3 regions of the Holdemania filiformis genome follow, and region 1 is predicted to be linked to each of the others. Evidence: predicted binding sites of a transcription regulator. Region 1 holds the regulator's gene; each other region holds the start of a gene.
What was found. The regulator Rex, encoded in region 1, represses fermentation and respiration genes when NADH is low (regulators of the CRP and FNR family bind a similar motif). The targets are predictions, from matches to a motif close to GTGAANNNNTTCAC.
Positions count from the first base shown of each region.

Region 2: a site for Rex is predicted at 1,329-1,342, ahead of gap (type I glyceraldehyde-3-phosphate dehydrogenase). Genes of this name have one in related genera too.
Region 3: a site for Rex is predicted at 1,067-1,080, ahead of DWY25_RS12785 (flavocytochrome c). Genes of this name have one in related genera too.

Region 1 is NZ_QRUP01000001.1:407,806-410,074, forward strand. Features, by position in the region: gene asnS (asparagine--tRNA ligase) at 1-609, opposite strand, end outside; gene DWY25_RS02055 (redox-sensing transcriptional repressor Rex) at 871-1,491, opposite strand; gene tsaD (tRNA (adenosine(37)-N6)-threonylcarbamoyltransferase complex transferase subunit TsaD) at 1,546-2,269, opposite strand, start outside.
Region 2 is NZ_QRUP01000016.1:43,063-45,331, reverse strand. Features, by position in the region: gene DWY25_RS12505 (diguanylate cyclase domain-containing protein) at 1-316, opposite strand, end outside; gene DWY25_RS12500 (ATP-dependent Clp protease proteolytic subunit) at 666-1,247, opposite strand; gene gap (type I glyceraldehyde-3-phosphate dehydrogenase) at 1,402-2,269, shown strand, end outside.
Region 3 is NZ_QRUP01000017.1:19,759-22,027, forward strand. Features, by position in the region: gene DWY25_RS12775 (hypothetical protein) at 141-398, shown strand; gene DWY25_RS12780 (GNAT family N-acetyltransferase) at 547-957, shown strand; gene DWY25_RS12785 (flavocytochrome c) at 1,142-2,269, shown strand, end outside.

The DNA of each region.
Region 1 (2,269 bases):
CGTGAGGTTTGCCTTCTTGCCGAAGAAGTCCTCTTCATAGTTGCCGTCATCGCGGGTAGTGACGGTAAAGACCTCGCCTGCGCCTTCTGCGTCGTTGCCGGTAATGATCGGGGCGTTAACGTAGACAAAGCCCTGATCCTGGAAAAACTCGTGAATCGCCATCGCCAGGACGGAGCGGACGCGGAAAACCGCGTTGAACGTGTTGCTGCGCGGACGCAGATGTCCGATCTCGCGCAGATACTCAAACGAATGCCGTTTTTTCTGCAACGGGTAGGTGTTGTCGCAGGCGCCTTCCAAAATCACTTCTGTGACCTGCAGCTCAAATGGCTGCTTCGCCTGCGGGGTCAGTACGACTTTCCCCGTAACAGTCAGCGCCGTGCCTGTCAGATATTTGGATACATCCTGAAAATTGGCCAGATCGGAAGAGTAAACAAGCTGAGCGTTGCGGAAATACGTTCCATCGTTCAGCTCGATAAACCCGATCGAACCGTTGTTGCGGTTGGTTCTGACCCATCCCTGCAGCTGGGCATACTCGATCTGATCGGTTTCCATGGTGCTGCCGGAACAAGCCATTTCGTAGAGTTCTCTGACGGTCATGAATGTAAGCATACTTTTCTCCTTTTGTCTATTTATAAATAAAAAAACGTTCCTGATTAAGGAACGTTGAACAACGTGGTGCCATCCTCATTCGCCCGAATGATCGCAAAATCACCAGGCCTCAGGGTGCGTTAACGCCGCCGACGGGATCGTCTACTTTCAGTTCTCCGATCCGGCTCCCAGAGTGTTCCGCATTCCCTGACTGAACTCCGGCTTTCACCCTGCCCGGCTCGCTGTGCTTCAGTAATGGGATCGTTCTCTTTTCGCTGCCTTCTACTTTTTCATGTTGTTGGTTTCAAAAACCAATTCCTGGATCGTTGAAACGACGTCGATCGGCTTGACCAGAACTCCCTTAGGAACCTGGAAATGCTCGTGCGAGAAATCAACAATCCCGGTAATGCCGCATTCGATCAGACGATCGGCCGCGTCCTGAACATTCGATGAAACGCACAGGATCGCAATCCGGCAGCCTTCCGGAATCTTATCCTTCATTTCATCAACGTGGTAAACCGGAATCGGCGTTTTCCCGACAGACTCCGGACGGATGTCAAAGGCACATACAATCTCGCCGACAACATGGTTCCAGCGATTGTAATTCATTAAAGCTTTCCCAAGGTTGCCTGCTCCGACAAGAATAATCTTCTCGTCGAATCCCATGCCCAACTGTTCGTTGAATATTTCAATCAGGCGGTCAACGTCATAGCCATAACCTTGCTTCCCCAGCGATCCCAGGAATGAGAAATCCCGGCGGATCGTCGTGGACTCAATGGCCACATATTCCGAAAGCTCCTTGGACATGATCCGGGTTACGCCGGAATTTTTGAGTTTGCGTAAAGCTTTCAGATAGATTGGATAACGCTGCAGTGTAGCCTTAGGGACTGACTTTGTTGGCATACTATCAACCCCTTCTGCATTATTCTAGCACACTTGTTTTAAATTGTGAATGATTTAATGAATTGAACTTGTTTCAATTTCCATCGACGGGTTCGCGGCGATGTCCAATGAGCCGTTTAAACCGTGCGTATACGCTGTCCAGCCGGCGGCGCCGATCATCGCGGCATTGTCCGTACAGCACCATAACGGCGGAATCGTCAGATGAACCTCCGGCGTTTCCTGAATCATCTCCGAGATTTTCTCACGCAGGCGGGAATTCGCCGCGACGCCGCCTGCCAATACGACCTGCTTCGGTTTAAATTCTTTAACTGCCTGCATCGTCTTTTTCAGCAGCGTGTCAAGCGCCGCTTCCTGGAAAGCGTAGGAAAGATCTTCCTTGTTCAGTTCCTCGCCCTTTTTATTTTCCCGGTCGATCAGCTGCAGGACCGCCGATTTCAAACCGCTGAAGGAAAAATCAAGCGGCTTCTCGGTCTTCGGCTTCGGCAAGGTGTAATGCGGATGTCCCTGTTTTGCCATTTTATCAATGACCGGACCACCCGGATACCCGGTTCCCATCACTCGGGAAACCTTGTCATACGCCTCGCCGATCGCATCGTCCTGCGTTGTGCCGAGAATCTCAAACGACCACTCATCTTTCATCCAAACCAGCTCGGTATGACCGCCGGACACCACCAGCGCAATCATCGGGAAGCGCAGTTCGTCGACGAAGCGGTTGGCGTAAATATGTCCGATGATGTGATGCAGCGGGATCAGCGGTTTATCGTAATACCAGGCCAGG
Region 2 (2,269 bases), on a different contig from region 1:
CCCGCAGCTGGATGCAGGCGGACTTTCGTTCGGGATAGTCCAGCTCAAATGCAGCGAACAGGGCGTATAAATGCGGTTGTTCGCGCAGCACTTCCAGACTGATCCAGCGGATCTGCTTCGGCGGAAGCGTCTGCTTATAATACCGGCTTAACGATAAAAGCAGATCGTCGCGTCCGGCCATCATATCCGGGTAAAGCCCGCTGCAGATCAGCGCTTCGCTTAACGCTTCCTTCAACGCCGTCAAATCCCGGCGGATAAAGACAGCTTGCGCTAATTGTTCAAAAGCAGCGCGTAATTTGACTGTGTTTTTTTCCATGATCTATCTGCCCCATTTTCGATGTAACCCCATGCTTTACTATAACTTAATAATATAAGGATAGCATAACCCCAGGGTAAAAACCAGCGTGGGGTAAGCGGCCCGTCTATTTTCGGCGGCTGTTGATCAGAAAGCGGAGGATTGTCTGACTAGGCGGCGGAAGGCGCTGGAGTCCGGCACGGGGCAGCTTATCTTATCGTAATGGATAAACCGTGTGCGGGATTGGGAAGAAGCGATAGAAAAGGAAGGAGGGAAATCGAAAAAACCGTCCCAGAGGGGAACGGGAAGAAACCGGCTTTTTTGACGGAACAAAATCAACAAGGCGATCAGTCCGATTTGAACGGATTGTTTATTTCTGCTTATGCACCAAGTCGTCGATCAAACCATAATTTTTAGCTTCCTCAGCGCTGAAATACCGGTCGCGGTCGCTGTCTTCGGAAATTTCCCGCAGGCTGCGGCCGGTGTCGTTCGCCAACAGTGTGTTTAAGCGCTGGCGGATCTGCAGGATATGCTCGGCGGCGATTTTGACGTCGGCCGCCTGCCCCTGAACTCCGCCTAAGGGCTGGTGAATCATGATTTCGCTGTTAGGCAGCGCATAGCGCTTGCCGCGGGTACCCCCGGCTAACAGGACGGCGGCCATGCTGGCGGCCATTCCCATGCAGATCGTCGATACGTCACAGCGGATCAGCTGCATCGTATCGTAAATGGCCAGCCCGGCGCTGACGCTGCCGCCGGGAGAATTGATATACAGCTGGATGTCCTGGGAAGAACGCGACGCCAGATATAACAGCTGCGCGCACAGATTGCCGGACACCGTATCGTCAATTTGCGAGGTCAATAAAATGATCCGTTCCTTTAACAAACAGGAGATCAGATCGTAAGCCCGGTCGCTGCGGGCGGACTGCTCGATAATCGTAGGAATTAAGGTCATGGAGAAGACTCCTTTCCTTTTACAGTATGCCAGAATTCAGCCGATCAATACCCAGATGAAAAAAATATGTAAAACAGTCAAGTGAAGTCATTCACAATTGACATTTTATGCCTTAAACACTATAATTAAGTCGTGTCATAAGGAGGTCTATAAAATGACAGTAAAAGTTGCGATTAATGGTTTTGGACGCATCGGACGTCTTGCTTTCCGCCAGATGTTTGTTGCCGACGGTTATGAAGTTGTAGCCATCAACGATCTGACAAGCCCGAGAATGTTAGCTCATCTGTTGAAATATGATTCAGCTCAGGGCCCTTTCACAGGACATACAGTTGAAGCGAAGGAATCTTCGATCGTTGTCGACGGACACGAAATCGAAATCTATGCGAAGGCTGATGCGAAAGAACTGCCTTGGGGAGAACTGGGCGTTGACGTCGTTCTGGAATGCACAGGCTTCTATACATCGAAGGCAAAGGCTTCCGCTCATATCGAAGCTGGCGCTAAGAAAGTCGTTATTTCCGCACCTGCTGGAAACGATCTGCCAACGGTTGTCTTCGGCGTTAACGAAGGCGTTCTGACAAAGGAAGATACAGTAATTTCCGCAGCTTCCTGCACCACGAACTGCTTAGCTCCAATGGCGAACACATTGAACAAATACGCTCCGATCGTCAGCGGTATCATGACGACGGTTCATGCTTACACAGGCGACCAGATGACTCTGGACGGCCCTCAGCGTAAAGGCGATCTGCGTCGTGCTCGCGCGGCTGCGATCAACATCGTTCCAAACAGCACCGGCGCTGCTAAAGCAATCGGTCTGGTTATCCCGGAACTGAACGGCAAGCTGATCGGCTCCGCTCAGCGTGTACCGGTTCCGACAGGCTCCACAACGCTGCTTGTTGCAGTAGTTAAGGGCAAAGACGTAACCAAGGAAGGCATCAACGCAGCGATGAAAGCAGCTTCTAACCCTTCTTTCGGATATACTGAAGAAGAACTGGTTTCCAGCGATATCATCGGTATCACTTATG
Region 3 (2,269 bases), on a different contig from region 1:
GAATTGGCTTAAAAAGTAGACTTTACCTGACGATTGAAATATAATAAGAATTATTGGAAAAACCGTTTATTTTCGACATAATCAGGCCCGGTGCAAAAGGTCTACTTTATTAGACACGCTTGGAAAGACAGGTGATAAAGGTGGAAGTTTTCGGGATCAACAGCGCGATCGAGCATATCTTGATCTTCTTAAAAAATGAAGTCCAGGCCGCGGAGCTGACGGATCTGAGGAAATCCGATTACCGGGAACCGCTGCTTGCCGTTCTAATAGAATGTCCGCTGGGCTTGTATCGTTTGGAAACCTGGCGTGAAGTTTTTCGCTGGCTGAACTGGACGCTGGAATTTTCAGATTATGATGAATTGAAAGTTGCGTTGGAAAATGCGCGAATGAAGCAATAATGTTAAGAACTGCGGGAGCGGTTCTTTTGCTTTTCGATGAAAAGGAAGCTTTGAGCATAGACTAAAATGGAAGACGTTCATTGCTTTGCGGCCGGGCAGAGAGGCTGTTTCTCAGCGGTGATCGGATAAAAGAAACGGAGGAAACGTCATGATAATTCAAACGCTGCGGGCGGGGCGGGAACAGGAAATCCTGCGTTTGTACGAGGTGGTCGGCTGGACAGCTTATTTGAGCCAGCCGGATCGGATAAAACCGGCTTTCGATCACTCGCTCTGCGTGCTGGAACTGTGCGATGACGAGGATCGGCTGTTAGGCTTTGTCCGTGCGGTTGGCGATGGAGAAACGATCCTCTATATCCAGGATTTGATTGTCGATCCCTCCGTACAGAATCAAGGCTGGGGTACGCTGCTGCTGAAAACGATGGCGGATCGGTATCCGCAGGTTCGCCAGAAAATCCTGTTGAGCGATGATGTTGAGAAAACGCTGCGCTTTTATCGTCGGTTGGGCTGGCAGCCGGTAAGTGAGCTTCATTGTCAGGCATTGATCAAAATCATTCGTTAAAGCTTGGCCATAAAAATCAAGATTAATAACTCAATAATCAGTTATTAATTTCTTTTCGTTATGAATAAAAGCAAAGGAATAGCGGGTTTTAGTAAATTGTGTATAATTTGTGAAATTTTTCTTGATTATCTGTCTTAAATTGATATACTAAAAACGCAAAAGCATTTGCAAAGGAGAGATTGAAATGAAGAAATTAGTTGCTCTTACTCTTGCCAGCTTGATGCTTCTGGCGGGCTGCTCCAGCACGCCGAAGAACGATGGCAACGAGGCAACACCGACTCCGGAAGCGGCAGCGACAGAAGCTGACGTTATCGTCGTAGGCGCCGGCGGAGCGGGCATGACAGCGGCGATCGAAGCTGTAAACGCAGGCAAGTCAGTTATAGTGATTGAAAAGGCAGCGATGACCGGCGGCAACACCACGCGTTCTACCGGCGGCATGAACGCGGCGAATACACCGGAACAGGATAAGAATGACTTTGCGGAAGAAGCGGGTGTCGAAAAGATGCTGGCGAGCGCGAAGGAAAACTATCCGGATTTAGCGGAGCTGACAGCGACCGTGGAAAAGCAGTATGAAGAATTCAAAGCCAATCCGACAGGTTACTTTGATACGGAAGAACTGTTCATGCTGGATACGCTGGTCGGCGGCAAGAACCTGAACGATCACGCTTTAGTTGAAGTTTTGGCGAACGAAGCGAAGAACGGCATCGAATGGTTAAAGACAATCGACGCGAATCTGTCGCAGGTTGGCAGCTTCGGCGGCGCGAGCGTTAAGCGGATTCACAAGCCGGTCAACGATGAAGGCAAGACAGTCGCAGTCGGTTCTTACCTGGTTCCGAAGCTGACAAAAGCAGCGGAAGACAAAGACGTTCAGTTTGTTATGGAAACGGCGGCAACTGAATTAGTCGTTACTGACGGCAAGGTTACCGGCGTCAAGGCTGGCGATACGACGTATACCGGCAAAGCAGTGATCTTAGCGACCGGCGGCTTTGCGGCGAATACGGAAATGGTTCTGAAATATAAGCCAAGTTATGAAGGCTTTGTCTGCACGAACGCTCCAGGCATGACGGGCGACGGCATCGCGATGGCGACGGCCATCGGCGCGGATACGGTAGATATGGAACAGATCCAGATCCATCCGACAGTTTCTCAGGAAACCAGCGCGTTGATCACAGAAGGTCTGCGCGGCGATGGTGCGATTCTGGTCAACAGCGAAGGCAAGCGGTTCTTTGACGAAGTCGGTACGCGTGATGCGGTATCGGCAGCGGAAGTGGCGCAGCCGGGCGGATTTGCATGGCTGATCGTTGATAACAAG